4 regions of the Solibaculum intestinale genome follow, and region 1 is predicted to be linked to each of the others. Evidence: predicted binding sites of a transcription regulator. Region 1 holds the regulator's gene; each other region holds the start of a gene.
What was found. The regulator Rex, encoded in region 1, represses fermentation and respiration genes when NADH is low (regulators of the CRP and FNR family bind a similar motif). The targets are predictions, from matches to a motif close to ATTGTTAANNNNTTAACAAT.
Positions count from the first base shown of each region.

Region 2: WMO26_RS11785 ((2Fe-2S) ferredoxin domain-containing protein) is a predicted target of Rex. The motif match lies at 1,949-1,968, and genes of this name have one in related genera.
Region 3: fucO (lactaldehyde reductase) is a predicted target of Rex. The motif match lies at 2,169-2,188, and genes of this name have one in related genera.
Region 4: adhE (bifunctional acetaldehyde-CoA/alcohol dehydrogenase) is a predicted target of Rex. The motif match lies at 2,076-2,095, and genes of this name have one in related genera.

Region 1 is NZ_JBBMFD010000004.1:76,167-80,342, reverse strand. Features, by position in the region: gene dapA (4-hydroxy-tetrahydrodipicolinate synthase) at 135-1,079, shown strand; gene WMO26_RS04035 (hypothetical protein) at 1,227-1,721, shown strand; gene WMO26_RS04030 (redox-sensing transcriptional repressor Rex) at 1,789-2,436, opposite strand; gene WMO26_RS04025 (isocitrate/isopropylmalate family dehydrogenase) at 2,520-3,686, opposite strand; gene WMO26_RS04020 (aconitate hydratase) at 3,719-4,176, opposite strand, start outside.
Region 2 is NZ_JBBMFD010000027.1:18,231-22,406, reverse strand. Features, by position in the region: gene WMO26_RS11790 ([Fe-Fe] hydrogenase large subunit C-terminal domain-containing protein) at 1-1,414, opposite strand, end outside; gene WMO26_RS11785 ((2Fe-2S) ferredoxin domain-containing protein) at 1,555-1,806, opposite strand; gene ymfI (elongation factor P 5-aminopentanone reductase) at 2,108-2,833, shown strand; gene WMO26_RS11775 (TVP38/TMEM64 family protein) at 3,486-4,176, opposite strand, start outside.
Region 3 is NZ_JBBMFD010000003.1:43,195-47,370, forward strand. Features, by position in the region: gene WMO26_RS03150 (sugar phosphate isomerase/epimerase family protein) at 1-14, shown strand, start outside; gene WMO26_RS03155 (RNA polymerase sigma factor) at 270-764, shown strand; gene WMO26_RS03160 (anti sigma factor C-terminal domain-containing protein) at 764-2,047, shown strand; gene fucO (lactaldehyde reductase) at 2,217-3,368, shown strand; gene WMO26_RS03170 (hypothetical protein) at 3,450-3,704, opposite strand; gene WMO26_RS03175 (prepilin-type N-terminal cleavage/methylation domain-containing protein) at 4,083-4,176, shown strand, end outside.
Region 4 is NZ_JBBMFD010000027.1:23,431-27,606, reverse strand. Features, by position in the region: gene adhE (bifunctional acetaldehyde-CoA/alcohol dehydrogenase) at 1-1,967, opposite strand, end outside; gene WMO26_RS13675 (hypothetical protein) at 2,875-3,396, shown strand; gene WMO26_RS11795 (SpoIIE family protein phosphatase) at 3,748-4,176, opposite strand, start outside.

The sequences.
Region 1 (4,176 bases):
ACACGGCCTTAACATCCAAGCCGGTTTCTTTATGGGATCTTTTCTTGAGTTTTTCCTCTCACAGGACTATATTGATACCAGCAGGCACGCCACCTGCACCAAAAGGAAATTTTCCAAAAACGAGAGGGTTTATCATGAAAAAAACCGTGTTTCGAGGTTGCGCCACCGCCATCGTCACTCCCATGAAGGATGACGGCGCCATTGATTACCACATACTTAACGCGTTGCTGGAGCACCAGCTTGCAAACCATGCCGATGCCATCGTCGTAGCCGGGACCACCGGGGAAGCTTCCACCATGACCGATGAAGAGCATCTGGAAGTCATCCGTTTTACCGCCTCGGTGGTAAACGGCCGGGTGCCGGTGATCGCCGGCGTGGGAGGCAACTGCACCCAGCACGCGGTCAGCCTTTCCAAGCTCGCTCAGAAAGCGGGCGCGGATGCTCTGTTACACGTAACCCCCTACTACAATAAGACCTCCCAGGAGGGGCTCTATCAGCATTTCAAAGCCTGCGCCCAGGCAGCCGACCTGCCGGTTATCCTTTATAACGTCCCTTCCCGCACCGGCGTGAACATCCAGCCGGATACCTGTGTGCGGCTTTGCGAGGTGGAAAATATCGTCGGTATCAAAGAAGCCAGCGGCAGCGTCTCCCAGATGGCTCAGATCGCCGCCCGCTGCGGCAACCGGCTGGACATCTACTGTGGCAACGACGACCAGATCACCCCGTCCCTTTCACTGGGCGCCAAGGGTGTGATTTCGGTGCTGGCCAACCTGCTGCCTCATGTAGTCCACGACATCTGCCAGAGCTACCGGGACGGCAACGTCCAGCACAGCACGTCGCTGCAGCTGCAGTATCTGGATTTGATCGGAGCTTTGTTTTCCGACGTCAATCCTATTCCGGTCAAGCAGGCCCTGCGGTTTATGGGCGTGCCGGTGGGGTCCTGCCGTCTGCCCTTGTGCGAGATGGAGCAGGAGAAGGCGGAAAAGCTGTGGAAGGTGATGCAAAAGCATGGCCTTTGTGCGGCGAGCCGGACATATTTTGCCTTGCCGATTCTAAATGGGAAAATGGTTTCCGCGTAAAATTCTGGAGATATCCGCTTGTCTGCGGTTTTATTTGAACAGGAGGCAGCCGACTGTTTCGGCGGCCTCCTTTCTATCTTTTGCGGTGGAAACTTTTATGTTAAAATAAAGTTATGAATTGATGGAACAGGAAAGAAGGGCATTTTCGTGAGAAAAGAGTCTATGCTATTAGAGGTTACGCAAGAAAAATTCCAGGAACGATTTTTGGAACAGATAGATACCTCCTGTTCTTTTCATCAGGACAGGGACTTTCGGGGAAAACTGTTGGAAAAGCATTCGTTTTATTTCTACCGCATTCCTTGTATCCGCAATTCCTGGGTAACGGTGTTAAAGGGTGAGATTGTAGGGGATACTATCTCCTATACATACACGAAAATGACAGTGGCGATTATCCTTTCCATTGTGATCGCAGCTATCCCATTTTTGTTGCTATTGTCTTCTTTTCTGCCTCTTTTTCTTCTACCTATATTAGAGGATTCAAAAAAGCTGGTTTTCGATATGGTCACGAATGGGGTCTGGATCTGCGTTCCTGCGGCTGTCATAAGTGGAATTTGCGTTCTTCCTCTTTTTATTAAAACCAGAGTGGCAAAGGATGCGCTCAAGCAAAAGCTTCGAGAGCTCTGTGAAGCGGGAGAGAAATAAAAAATGCAAAAACGCGGGACCATCATGGTCCCGCGTTTTTGCATCCGGCGTACTGGGAAAAAAGAGCCTATTCTTTTCTCTCCAGCTCAGAAACCCGGTAGCTTAAAGTCAAGAGGCTGTCCCCCAAATGAACGTTTTCGATGACCGCATCAGGGAAATGGACCGACAGGTCATAGTGGCTGAAATTCCAGAACCCCTTGATGCCGAGCTTGGTCAGGCGGGTTGCCATCTCATGGGTGGACTCTCTCGGGATACACAGCACCGCCACCGCCGGATGGTTGCGGCTGCAAAATTCCTCCAAGCCCCGGCTGTCCTGCACCGGGATTCCCTTGATGACCTGGCCGATGAGGTTGGGATTTTGATCGAAAATGCCGATCAGGTCGAACCCGCGGGTTTCAAACGCCATGTGGTTGGCGATGGCGCGCCCCAAATTGCCAGCGCCGATCAGGATCGCCCGGCGGCGCTTGTCTGTCCCCAGGATTTTCCCGATTTCCCGGTACAGCTGGTCCACGATATACCCGTATCCCTGCTGCCCGAACCCACCGAAGCAGTTGAGATCCTGCCGGATCTGCGACGCGGTCAGCCCCATGCGCTGGGAAAGCTCCCGTGACGAAATGCGGGTGACCCCGTGCTTGAGCAGGTCCCCTAGAAACCGGTAGTACCGGGGAAGGCGCCGGATTACCGACATGGAGATGTTTTCCCGTTTGTTGCTCATCGTTTCTCATCCTTTGTTCTGATAGCCGTGGGGTTGCAAGAAAAGGGCACGGCCCGGGCCGTGCCCTTTTTGTCCGCCTGGAATTAGTTCTGCATGGCCTCGATGGTCTGCATCACGTATTCGCCGAACTGGCTGCAGGTCGCGCCCGTGTCCCGCCCGGTGATGACGTACTTCTTCTCTTCGTACATGCACTTGTCCAGCGCTTTTTCCAGCAGGTCCGCCTTTTCCTGGCGGCCGATGTGGGAAAGGAGCATCACCGCCGCGCGCAGCATGGAACAGGGGTCGGCGTACTGGCCGCGGCCTTCGTTCATCATGCGGGGAGCGGAGCCGTGGATGGCTTCGAACATGGCGTAATGCTTGCCCAGGTTCGCGCTGCCGGCGGTACCTACGCCGCCCTGGAACTCCGCAGCCTCGTCGGTGATGATGTCGCCGTAGAGGTTCGGCAGGATAAACACCTTGAAGTCAGTGCGGCGCTTCTCGTCGATCAGCTTCGCGGTGGTGATGTCAATGTACCAGTCGTCGGTGATGATCTCCGGGTATTCCTTGCCAATCTCCTGGCAAAGGCGCAGAAACTTGCCGTCGGTGGTCTTGACCACGTTTGCCTTGGTGATGATGGAAACCCGCTCCTTCTTATTCTTGCGGGCATAGTCGTAAGCAAGGCGGGCGATACGCTCAGTGCCCTGGGTGGTGGTAACGGTAAAGTCCACCGCCAGGTCGTCGGTCACGTTGACGCCGCAGGAACCCAAGGTATAGGCGCCTTCTGTGTTCTCCCGGAAGAAGGTCCAGTCAATCCCCTTTTCCGGAACCTTTACCGGACGGACGTTGGCGAACAGGTCGAGCTCCTTACGCATGGCCACGTTTGCCGACTCGATGTTGGGCCACGGATCACCGGCACGGGGCGTGGTGGTCGGGCCCTTCAGAATGACGTGGCACTTTTTCAGCTCGGCGAGCACGTCGTCGGGAATCGCCTTGCCCACTTCGGCACGATGCTCAATGGTCAGCCCGTCGATGGTGCGAAACTCCACCTTGCCCGCCTCAACCTCATCCTTGAGGAGGTACTCGAGCACCCGGGCGGCTTCATTGGTGATGATCGGGCCGATCCCGTCCCCGCCGCACACGCCGATGATCAGCTTGTCAAGGTGCTCAAAATCGGTGAACTCCTTGTCCGCCTTCATCCGTTCGACCCGTTCGAGCTGGGCGCGCATGACCTGTTCAAATTTTGTTAGGGCTGCCGTGATTTTGTCTTCCATTCGTGTTTCCTCCTGGCTCAAAATAGAAAAGCTTATTCCGCCTGAAGCTTCGTGTAATTGAGAAGGCCGCCGGCCAGCAGCATCTCCCGCTGGCGCTTGGACAGCTCGCAGCGCACCGGGAACTTGGTCCCCTTGGTCAGATTCTCCACCACAATCTCGCCGCCTTCGGCGATGGCCTTGCGGATCTCCGGCAGGCGCAGCTCATCCATCTGATCAATCCCGTCGTAATCCGCGTCCTTTTCAAAGGTCAGCGGCACGATGCCGGCATTGATCAGGTTTGCCGCATGGATGCGGGCGAAGGACTTGGCGATGACCGCCTTGACCCCTAAGTACAGCGGCACCAGCGCCGCATGCTCTCTCGAAGAGCCCTGGCCGTAGTTGGAACCGCCCACTACGATGCCCTTGCCCTCTTCCTTACAGCGGGCGGGGAACTCCTTGTCGCACACGCCGAAGCAGAACTGGGACAGATAGGGGATGTTGGAACGGTAGG
Region 2 (4,176 bases), on a different contig from region 1:
AATTGAAGACGGGGTTCCCGGTGGTTTTGACCAGTTCAAAATCCTCCGCCGGCAGCACCAGCTCAATGGGCATGCCCACTGTTTGTGCTTCCGTCAGGTCAAACATCCGCCCGGCCGCCCGGTTATACTGGAGCACCATAAACTCCTGGTCGAGCATGAAGATGGCATTAGGAGTGTTCTCCAGAATGACGTTGGACATGCTCTCCGCCTTTTCGCGCATGTAGGGCAGGCACATTTTCAGATCCGCCTTGCCCTGGTAAACGGCGATGGCCTTTTCCCGGCAGGTGGGATAGCCGCAGGCGCCGCAGTTGAGCATGGATTCGGGCGTGGTCTTGCCGATGCGGGCGAGAATTTCTTTGATAGTCTCGTCGTCGGGGATTTTATCGTGGACCATGGTACGGTTATAGACGGCGAAGAAGTCCGTGCGGGTCTCTTCGGAGGGGACCGGCGGGGTTTCGGTTTTCTTCTGGGAATTGCGCAACAGCAGGTCCTTGGAAATGAGGAAGGGCGTTTCGAAGCTTTTGAGCCCCGGCCCTTCCACACAGGAACCCGAACAGGCGCTCATTTCGATGAAATAGCCGCCAATGTTATAGTCCCGGATGGAATCGAGCATCTGGATGCAGCGGTTGAGCCCGTCCACGGCCACGCTTTTATAGTTCCCGCGGGCCGCCCGGGGAATGGTGCTGAGGATGCCGCCGGGCGAGGGATAGAGGCGGCTGACGGTTTCGTGCATCTCGGCCGGGTTTTCGTCCGGCTCGGAGATGCAGATTTCTTCTTGCTCCAGCCAGTCCTTGAGCTCCTCGAACATCAAAACGGCGTTGATGTCCCGCCCGGTCTTGGCTTCCTGCTTTTTGGAGATGCAGGGACCCACAAACACTACCTTGATGTCGTCCCCGTAGGCCTTTTTCATCATCCGGGCATGGGCCACCGCCGGAGACACCACCGGCGCGATGAATGGGACGAGTTCGGGATAGTATTTCTCCACCAGCATCACCGAGGTGGGGCAGCAGGTGGTGATGATATTGCGCATCTTCTTTTCTTCCATCAGCCGCATGTATTCCCGGCTGACCTGGGTGGCGCCGATGGCCGTTTCCTCCACATGGGCAAAGCCCAGCCGCTTGAGAGCGGCGGACAGGGCGGTAAAGCTCTTGCCCGGGAAGGCGGCCACATAGGAGGGCGCGACACTGGCGTAAATCTTGGCGCCGGTCTTTCGATAGCCTTCGATAATGGGCAGGTCGCTGGACACCTGCTTGGCGTTCTGGGGACATACCAGCGTACATTTCCCGCACAGGATGCAGGCTTCTGGAATAATGCGGGCCTGTTCGTTGGAAAAAGAGATCGCCTTGACGTCACAGGTCCGGATACATTTATAGCAGCTTTTGCAGTTGGCTTCCTTAAACTGGATGATACTCATATTGTCTCCGCCATTTCTCCAGCGGCGAAAAAATAAAAGAAACGCTTATCCCGGCCCGCTGGTTCGGGATAAGCGGCATCAATGCGGGCAGCCACGGCACCCGGGAAATGAACTTGTTCTCCTGCAGGCAGGACGGCCCCTCAGGACTCCACCAGCGGGAGCACCTGGGTATTAAAAAAGTTCTCCGCCGTGGCGCCGGAAACGCTGTAAATATCGCTGTCGCCGATTTTCACCGAGACTGCCTCGGTGCAATGGCCCAGGCAAAATACGCCCATCAACTCCACCTTATCCTCCAGCTCATGCTCCTTAATCAGCCGCTGGAACGTGGTAATCACGCTGTGGGACCCTTTGATATGACATGCGCTTCCGATACATACACTCAACTTTACCATGCTAACCACCTTTTCTCCGGCCGGTTCTTGTCTTGTTTGGAGCGGCCGCCACCGCAGCCGGTGAGTGGCGCGCCGTATGGGCTGCATTTCTCCGGCCGCTGTTCCCTGTTTTACAGGCCGGACACAGAGAAATACACAGAATTTTGTTAAAATTTCGACATAGCTTTATTTTATCCGACAACTGCGCAGATTGCAAGCAGGAATTGCAGCCAAATGGAGTTTTTTCATCCCCTCTCCTTTACCTTATGCGAAAGGTAGGGTAAAATAGAAAAAATATGGCTTGCCCAAAGGAGAGAGAATCATGCCGTCTACCGTTTTGATCACCGGCGCTTCCAGAGGAATCGGGGCTGCCGCCGCCCGTTTGTTCGCCCAGAAGGGCTGGCAGGTGGCGGCCAACTACTGCCAAAGCGAAAAGGAAGCCCGAGCGCTTGCTGCGTCCCACCCCGGCATTCTGGCGGTGCAGGCGGACGTGGCGGACCGCGGACAGGTGGACAGGATGACAAAAGAGGTCCTCCATCAGTTCGGCCACATTGACGTGCTCATCAACAACGCCGGCATTGCCCAGCAAAAGCTGTTCACCGACGTGACCGAGACGGAGTGGGAGAGGCTCTTCTCTGTGAATGTAACCGGGGTCTTTCACTGCTGCCAAGCCGTTCTGCCCGGCATGATCCGCCGCCAGCGGGGGAAAATTCTCAACCTATCCTCCATCTGGGGGATGACCGGCGCCTCCTGCGAGGTGGCCTATTCCGCTGCCAAGGCGGCGGTGATCGGGCTTTCGAAGGCGCTGGCCAAGGAGGTGGGGCCCAGCGGCATCACCGTCAACTGTGTGGCCCCCGGCGTCATCGACACACAGATGAACGCCGCTTTGGACGACGAAACCCGCGCGGGTCTGCGGGAGGAAACGCCCTTAGGGGTACTGGGCAAGCCCGAGGACGTGGCGAATCTCCTTTTCTTCCTGGCGAGCGAACAGGCGGATTTCATCACCGGCCAGGTCATCAGTCCCAACGGCGGCTTTGTCATTGTGTAACGGACCGAAGCACTCCCTTTTGGATGATATGCCGTGATTAGGGGAGTCTTCTGCCAAGACGGAAATGGGCACGGCGAGGCCGGCCATATTTTCAAACAAAAAGCCCCGTCGGCCGAAAACAAATCGGTCAACGAAGCTTTTAATACAATTCGTTTATTTATTGTCAAATTATACTGATTTTTGTTCCTTTTTACCGGAATTCTCCTGCGTGGATGGGAGCTGAAGCTCCAGAAACGGAAGTCCCCGGCGGCTTCCCCACTGTGCCGCAGCCTGGAAAAGCGCCTGGCCGGCGTCCTCTCCCTGTGGAGACGGCGGGATCCAGAACTCTGCCTCCAGCACTGCCCGGTAACGGGAGAAGCAGGGGCCTCTCGGAGCCGGACGCTCCTTTAGGCAAACGGCGGCACAAGGCCGGCCCGCCCTTTCCAGCAGCAGGATCGCGGCCTTTGGATTTTGCAGCAGGGCAAGCAATTGCTTGGCGCAAACCGGCCGTGAAATCCTCTCGCGCAGGCAGCACAAAGCGGGAAGGTCCTCTTGTGTCGCTTGGCGGACGATGCGGCCGCGTCCTTCTTCCCTTTCCCGGCAGAATTCAAAATGTTGTGTGGTTTTTCTGGCTATTTCGTTATATTTAATTTTAAGTATACAATTTGTAATTCTATTCGTGGGATTCCGCCTCCTGCTTTCGCTTTTTCATGATGCGGTTATAGAGGAGCAGGCCCAGCCCACTGACGGCTGCGGTGACCACAAAGACGATGATGGCAAACGTATAGTCCTGCATGCCCAGCGCGTGGCCGCCGATGGTGGAGGTGATGACGGAGGGGATGCGGGCAACGGAGGAAATGAGCAGGAAGGTGCGCAGCTTCATGGGGGTCAGCCCGATAAAGTAGGTCAGCAGGTCCTTGGGGGTGCCGGGGATGAAGAAGGCGATGAAGATCATCAGGTTGAGTTTCTTTTCATTGCGCAGAAACTTGATCCGGCTGAGCTTTTCCCTGGATACGAAAGCTTCCACCAGCTTGATGCCAAAGCATCGGGTGAGAAGGAAGATGATCGCCGAGCCGACCGCCGCGCCGGCCAGGCACAAAAGCGTGCCCTCGATGGCGCCGAACGCGTAGCCCGCGCCGATTTCGATGATTTCGCCCGGAATCATGGCCACCACTACCTGCAGCGTCATTATGCCAATCAGGATGAACCGGCCCCAAATGCCGTATTGGTCCACCCAGACGCGAAACTGCTCCGGGTCAGACGCCAGCTCCACGAGAGGTTTTCCCACTGCGATGGTCACCCAGGTGAAAAAGGCCAGTACCACCGCCAGGGACAGAATGCTGAAAATCCTCCGGCGGCGGATA
Region 3 (4,176 bases), on a different contig from region 1:
CGGTTAAGCTCTAACCGATAGTTTGCCCTGTTTTGCACGCGGTCACACAAACGCCGCCGGAGAAAGATCTTTCTCCGGCGGCGTTTTTTTGGTACGGGTAAACGGACGCATTTCGCTTGGACGTAGGACGGGAATTCCTTATAAAGTCCCTGCTTTTATGGACGGTGCAAAACAGAAGGAGACGGCCGTTCACATTCTGATTTTTTACGCTGGTTTTCGTCACAATCGGACGGCAGATTCGTTTGGTAGATGGAGAGAGGAGGGAGGCCATGGAGAAGGAGGACTTGGAGGATGTATACGAACGGTATTACACGGAGGTGTATCTGTACGCCCTATCCCTTTGCCGAAACCGGACGGATGCGGAGGATCTAACGGGAGAATCCTTTTTAAGAGCGTTGATCTGCTTAGAGAAGAGTGGAGGAAGCATAAAATTTTGGCTGATGAAAGTCTGCCGCAACCTGTGGCTGGACCGGTTGCGAAAAGAGCGGCGGCTCACCTCCCTTCTTGATGAGGAGATAGAGCGGCTGCCGGACAGTCAGGACCTGTTGGGGGAACTGGTAGAAAACGAACGAAATCGACAGCTTTACGACGCGGTTCTAAGGTTGCCACCCGGATATCGAGAACCTGTGATTCTCTTTTATTATGGGGGCTTGCCCACAAGGGACGTGGCGAAGGTGCTTGGAATTACAGATACTGCAGTACGCACCCGACTTTACCGGGCACGGATGTATCTCGGCAAACAATTGGAAAAGGAGGATTTGTAATGAGTTTCAGAGAGATATTTGAGCGCTATCTGAAAAATGAGGCAACTGCGGAGGAAATCACCCTTGTAGAGGATGAGTTGGAACGAGCGCAGGTGCTGAATGACTACTTTCTGGATAAAGCAGATGAGGCCACTTCGCTACAGCTGAAAATTCCCGAAGAAACGATAAAAAGGGAAACCAAAAAGATAAAAAAGAAAATTAATAAGAAGTTTCGTCGGACGGTCTTGAAAGTACTTGCATCCATTCTTGGGCTGGTGCTTTGCACTATCCTCATCATATCCCCGATTCTTGACGCCTGTTTTTATAGTCCTTATGCGCCAAGCGAATACCAAAACGACAAGGGAGAAAACTATACCATAAATGATACCAATCTATTTAGTGAAAATTTACGTGCCCTGTCGGAACTTCTTCTTCCTGGTATCGATGGTATTTATGCAGAGAACGTCAAGAAAATCGGCGCATCTTACTATTCTATGCAAATAAGTCAATATTTTTTTGATGATTCTTCCAATATTTTTGATGCCTCTCTCTTCTTGGACCAATTTTCGTCGCTCAGTTCTTTCAACCGCTATCCCAGTAGAGGAACCCGCTATATGCTTTCGGATGGGAGTTGGAACCAAGAAAAGATCGTCTACTATACTCTGAGCGAAAGATATCCGTATGACGGCGCCCATAACCCGGACCCACATGCCGTCGATTTTGAGACGGTTCCCGATTTACCTGCTACTGCCCAGCTCACCGGCTATCTCACCTTTCGAGAACCTCTGAGTATGGATGCACTGATGGACAAAATGATTCAGTATAATTCTACAGAGCACAATGTAACCTTTCAATGGATCGAAGTCGTCACCAGTGATCCGACGTTACGCCTGGGTGAACCAAGAGCATATTCCTACACCAATTTCGGCTTTACGTATCAAAAGTTCCGCGTGTATTCCCTTATCAATGCTGATGCAGGGCCTCAGTATTTTTCAATGGGATCTCCATGGCCTCTGTACTATGAAGACGGTCCAATATTGATGGATTTTCACAGTGGTGAGGCTATGGAGCACCATTTTACATCTTTGCTCAATCAAATGATCGAAAACCCCGAATTTTGCAACGTGTTTACCGGCGGAACGGCAAAGTTTCAAGAGGCGCTTTCCTATGTGCAGCAAAACGGTATAAAATCACCCTGTGTTTTAATTACCGCCTCCAGAGACGACGTTCTCGCCCTGCGCGATGACCCGGATGTGGACCGGTTTGCCATCGACAATGTAACCCTTTCCGAATATTCCAAATAGTTTTTCGTCTTGCGGATGCTTCCTCACAATTAGTACACAAATTTGATACAAAAATGAAATCGAAATTTTAGGTTTCTGCCATTGTTAAAAAAATAATTATGCGGTATACTGACGACAGTGGTTTGATAATTAAATAACAATACCAAACATACAGGAGGTAACCACAGTCATGGCAAACAGAATCATTCTCAACGAAACGTCCTATTTCGGCGCGGGCGCCATCTCCGTCATCGCGGACGAGGCGAAGAAGCGCGGCTACAAGAAGGCCCTCGTTGTGACCGACAAGAGCCTGATGAAGTTTGAAGTCGCCACCAAGGTGCTCAAGGTGCTCGACGACGCCGGTCTTGCCTATGAAGTGTTCGACGACTGTAAGCCCAACCCCACCATCCAGAACGTACAGGATGGCGTGGCTGCCTGCAAGAAGGCGGGTGCGGATTACCTGGTTGCCATCGGCGGCGGTTCCTCCATGGACACCGCGAAGGCCATCGGCATCATCATGAATAACCCGGAGCATGCCGACGTCAGAAGCCTGGAAGGCGCAGTTGACACCAAGAACAAGTGCATGCCGATCATCGCTGTCCCCACCACTGCCGGTACTGCCGCGGAGGTCACCATCAACTACGTCATCACCGACGTGGAGAAGAGCCGCAAGTTCGTCTGCGTCGACCCGCATGACATTCCGCTGGTCGCCGTCATTGATTCGGATATGATGTCCAGCATGCCCAAGGGCCTGACGGCCGCCACCGGTATGGACGCGCTGACCCACGCCATCGAAGGTTACATCACCAAGGGTGCCTGGGAAATGACCGACATGTTCCACCTCAAGGCCATCGAGCTGATCTCCCGCTCGCTGCGCAAGGCCTGCGAGAACGACCCGCAGGGCAGAGAAGACATGGCTCTGGGCCAGTACATCGCCGGCATGGGCTTCTCCAATGTGGGTCTTGGCATCGTTCACTCCATGGCGCACCCGCTGGGCGCTGTGTATGACACCCCTCACGGCGTAGCCAACGCCATCATCCTGCCCACTGTTATGGAGTATAACGCCGAAGCGACCGGTGAGAAGTACCGCGACATCGCTAAGGCTATGGGCGTTCCCGGAACGGAGAACATGACTCAGGAAGAGTACCGCAAGGCCGCCATCGACGCGGTCAAGAAGCTCTCTGAGGATGTGGGAATTCCGAAGAAGGTTTCCGAGGTCGGCGTGAAGGAAGAGGACATCCCGATGCTCGCGCAGCAGGCTATGGACGATGCCTGCCGTCCCGGCAACCCGAAGGATCCGACCAAGGAAGACATTATCGCGCTTTATAAATCCATGATGTAATCATCGGTTTTGTTGCTCATCAAAAAGCAAGGACCTGGAGTCCAAATGGACTCCAGGTCCTTTTTGTTTGCTACTGCAGAATTACAGGCCGTTAATGAATCCAATCTCGTGCTTGTGCAGGGCGGTGACTACCTTGCGGATGCGCATTTTGACTTCGTCGCCGGTCTTCGGCGTCTGGATATACTGGATAATCCGTTCCTTCCCTTCCCGGGGCAGCTTTCCGAACTCGGACATGGCGTCCATGTCCAGGGCCAGCTCCATCCCCAGCCCCAGGGGCATATCCGGTGTATTGTCCGGGTGGCGGGTTCCTTCTCCTACAAAGGGGTTTTGCTCCATACCGATTCCTCCTTTTTTAAGACGGGATTAGTATTTGTGCATACGCCCGCAGCTATGCATTCTCTGGGCAAATATTAAAAAATCTTGAGGTTATTCAGCATATTTATTCAGGGGGGACATAGAATTAGGTAACCAGATTACCTGTTTTTTCTATTACGTCAATTCAGGTAAAAATGCAGCAGATTTTCATCAAAAATCGTCGATTTTCGTCTTTTTTTCCTTGACTTTTGTTTCAGAAAAGTGTATGATTTTATTAACAAATTAGACGTATTTTCGGTAAATAATGGATATTATTTTCTATTTTTGCGGTCTGTTGGTACGCTATACTTACAGGAGAGGAGCGCGTACTGCAAATATAAACTGAAAAGGAGCCAGATCATGAAGTTATTTCTCAAAAAGCGCGGCAAGAAAGGCTTTACCCTGGTAGAACTGGTCATCGTCATCGCCATCCTGGCCATCCTGGCGGCTGTCG
Region 4 (4,176 bases), on a different contig from region 1:
ATGCCGGTGTCGGCGGTAATGGACTTGGGCATGGTCATGACGAACTGCGGGTCGATGATGGCCACATCCGGAGTCAGCTCATAGTCGGCCAGGGGGTACTTGATGTTGCCGTTCTGCTTATCGGTGATGACGGCGAAGGAGGTGACCTCCGAACCGGTGCCGGAGGTGGTGGGGATGGCCACAAGCTTGGTCTTATTGCCCAGGTTCGGGTAATGGAAGGCGCGCTTGCGGATATCCAAAAAGCGCATGCGCAGGCCGTCAAAGTCGGTGTCCGGGTGCTCGTAGAAGAGCCACATGCCCTTGGCCGCGTCGATGGCGGAGCCGCCGCCCAAAGCGATGATCACGTCGGGCTTAAACTGGTTCATAGCGTCCACGCCGCGCATGATGCACTCCACCGACGGATCGGGCTCCACCTCGGAGAAAATCTCGCAGTGGCAGTAATGCTGGCGCTTGCGAAGGTAATAGAGCACCTTGTCGGTATAGCCGAGCTTTACCATCATCGGGTCGGTGACGATAAAGGCACGGGAGATGTCGGGCATTTTCTCCAAATACTGGACCGAGTCGTTCTCAAAGTAGATCTTCGGCGGAATCTTGAACCACTGCATATTGACTCTCCTTTTGGCAAGGCGTTTCTTATTGATCAGGTTGACGGAAGAAACGTTGGAGGTGGTGGAATTCCGGCCGAAAGAGCCGCAGCCCAGGGTTAAGGACGGGGTGTTGGTGTTGTAAATATCGCCGATGGCGCCCTGGGAGGAAGGCTGATTGGCGATGACGCGGCCCACCTTCATGGCTTCACCGTAGGCCTTGCAGAGGGCTTCGTTGTTGGAATGGATGACCGCGGAATGGCCCAGGCCGCCCAGCTCCAGCATGGTTTTGGCGTACTGGAAGCCCTGCTTGTCGTCTTCACAGACAAAGTAGGCCAGCACCGGAGACAGCTTTTCCAGGGAGAGGGGGTACTTTCTGGAGGGATAGGGAAGTTTTGCAAGCAAAATCTTCGTTTTCTCCGGGACCTTGACTCCCGCCTGCTCGGCAATCCAAGAAGCTGCCTTGCCGACCACCGCCGGATTGACCGCCATCTTTTCCTTGTTGATGACGTAGTCGGTCACCTTCACGGTTTCCTCGGGCGTGAGGAAATAACAGTTGTTGGCCGCCATGATCTCCTCAAACCGGCCGGAGATCTCTTTATCGACGATGACCGCCTGCTCAGAGGCGCAGATCATGCCGTTGTCAAAGGTTTTCGACAGCATCAGGTCGGTGCAGGCGCGCTCGATGTCCACGTCCTTGTTGATGTAGCAGGGTACGTTGCCAGGGCCTACGCCCAGGGCCGGTTTGCCGGCGCTGTATGCGCTGCGGACCATGCCGGAACCGCCAGTGGCCAGGATAAGAGCCACGCCCGGATGGTTCATCAGGGCGGTGGTAGCCTCAATGGAGGGGTATTCCACCCACTGGATGCAGTGTTCCGGCGCACCGTTTTTGACTGCGGCGTCGCGCAGAATGCGGGCCGCCTCCACCGAGCACTTCTGGGCGCTGGGATGGAAAGCGAAAATAATGGGATTGCGGGTCTTGGTGGCGATGAGAGACTTGAACATGGTCGTGGAAGTGGGGTTCGTCACCGGAGTAACGCCCGCGATGACGCCCACCGGCTCGGCCACTTCCACATAGCCCTCCATCTCGTTTTCCGCCACGACGCCGACGGTCTTTTCGTTTTTAATGCTGTGCCAGATATATTCGGTGGCGAAGCTGTTCTTAATGACCTTATCCTCCACCACGCCGCGGCCGGTTTCCTCCACCGCAAGCTTGGCCAGGTACAGGTGCTGGTCGAGACCTGCCAAGGTCATGGCGTGGACGATTTTGTCCACCTGCTCCTGGTTGAGGCTCATATAGCCTTCGAGGGCCCGCTGGGCCTTTTCCACCAGGTCGTTGATCATCGCATCGGTTTCCACGGGAGCTTGTTTCTGATTTGCCATGAGAATTCCCCTTTCTAAATCGAGCGTTTCGGGCAATGTATGTCCGCCGAAGCGGAATGATTGCGGATGATGGTTCTCCACGGGTATCGTTACCGTTTGCCCGGTGAGATTGTTAATATTTTATCAAACGCTCCTACAAAACGCAAGTACAACTTTGCGCTCCTTTTTCCGAGAATTTTGTGAATATTTTAACAAGCTGTCTTTTGGTTCTTTCCGATACATTTTTGAGGTTCCTGGCAGGCTTTTTGCGTCTTTTTTTGATACCTATGGAAAGAAATCCCGATTTGGCTTTTGTGGTTTGCACGGGAAACGCCAGGGCATACCCTTTTCTTTTTCTTAGATGGCTTTTCGTCGGAATCTGCTGTCCGGTTTCTGCCTGACTTCGTGTTTCTTTCTTTCGCGCCGCCGAAAGAAAGAGGCACTCTGACAGTCATTTGAAAAGAGGACCTATGATTTGCCAAATCTTCTTATACCGGGTTTTGCTAAAAATCCGGTTTCAGCTTTGCCGCAGTCGGCCTTATCCGTCCGGTTTCTGCCTGACATCGTGTTCATTTCTTTTGCGCCGCCGAAAGAAACGAACCAAAGAAAGGGCGACTTAAGGGAGAAAAACGGCGTAAAGTTCGGGGGCAAGGTTTTTCTCCCGGAAGTACCCTCTAGGCATTCAGTCGGGAATATGAAATATATTCACAATCGATTTTACCGGCTGTCTGGGTTATATGATTATATCTCACTAAGGTTTAATTTTCTTCCTCCTGCCCTCCTCCGATAAGAGGGGGATTTTCAAGGGGGAAAAATTTGTGTCCCCGTCCCTAGCGTCTTTTTCCCCCTTGAACTGCCTTTTCTTTGGTTCGTTTCTTTTGGCAGCGCAAAAGAAATGAACACCCAAAAGAGCTTTGGAAAGGTACATTTGAAGGAGAAAAAACAGTCCAGTTCTTACCGTTTCCACCTCTCGCCGCCTTTTCTTTTGCCTCTTTCTTTTGGCGGCGCAAAAGAAAGAGGCAGCCTGGGGGTCATCGAAACGGACATGCATCCCCTATTCTTCCTCAGAATACTCGAAGAGCTCCTGCGGCGAACAGTGGAAGAGTTGACAAAGCGTATCCATACATTCAAACCGTATGGATTGCGTCTGGTTATTAAGCATGCGGCTTACACTTTGGTAGCTCATCCCCAGCTGCTTGAACAGCCAGTATTTTGTTCTTCCCTGTTCCTCCAGCAATTCCTTTACCCGCAAACGCGTCATGCTTGTCCTCTCCTTTTCTTATGCTTATACTCGGCTGATTGTTCTTTTGGAAATGTTGTTCATAATGGTTCTTCTTTTTACGAAGCGCTCATCCAATCAGCCAACCTTCGTTTTTTAATTAAAAATATGAAAACAAAAGACTGGCGGAAAGCCTTGGATATAAGCAAAGCAACTTCAGCAACAAGTTAAGAGAGGATAACTTTTCCGAAAAAGAGTTGATTCGCATTGCAGAGGCATTGAATTGCAATTATGATTCTATCTTTACTATGAAAGACACCGGCGAAAAAATATGAAACCGTGTTCGCAGGCTATTTCCTGAGAGACGCGCGGGAAAGAAAAGGATTTTCAGAGGGGGCTTTTATCTCGGTATCTTCATCCCCTATCAATCGTATCCCAAATATCCCCGTTTGGCCATTCCCATGTTGACCGTTACTACGTATGCGGATACAACGCAGCATTATAGAAAAATGCCTGGAAGAAGCGAGTCATATGCTCGTTCTTCCAGGCGTTTCGTTATCTGTCCATCTGCCAAAGGGCCCCTTAATGGTATTCCACCACGACCTCTTTGTCCATCCGCCGCAGGCATTCGGCGATCTCCTGCACCAGGCGCAGCTTGATGCTCAGGTCGATGGGCATGTCGGGGTTCTGATGGGCCGGGTTGAGGGCGCGCCCCACCACGAACTTGGCACCCGTGCATTCGAGAATCAGCTTCTGGGCCAGCAAATGGGCGCCGTCCTTCTTGTAATTGAGGGCGTTGTCCCGTCCTACCCCACCCTGCTCATACTTTTTCATCAGCTCCAGCGCCTTGCCTAGGGTGATGACCCCCTCGGTCACCAGGTCAATCCCCTCGATCTTGGCGATGGGAGGCACGTCGGGAGAAATGTAGTCGATCATGGTGCGGATTTCCCGGCCGGACACCCGGCAGACAATCTGGGAGGTGGTGCCGCCGCAGATGATCTTCGTACCGTC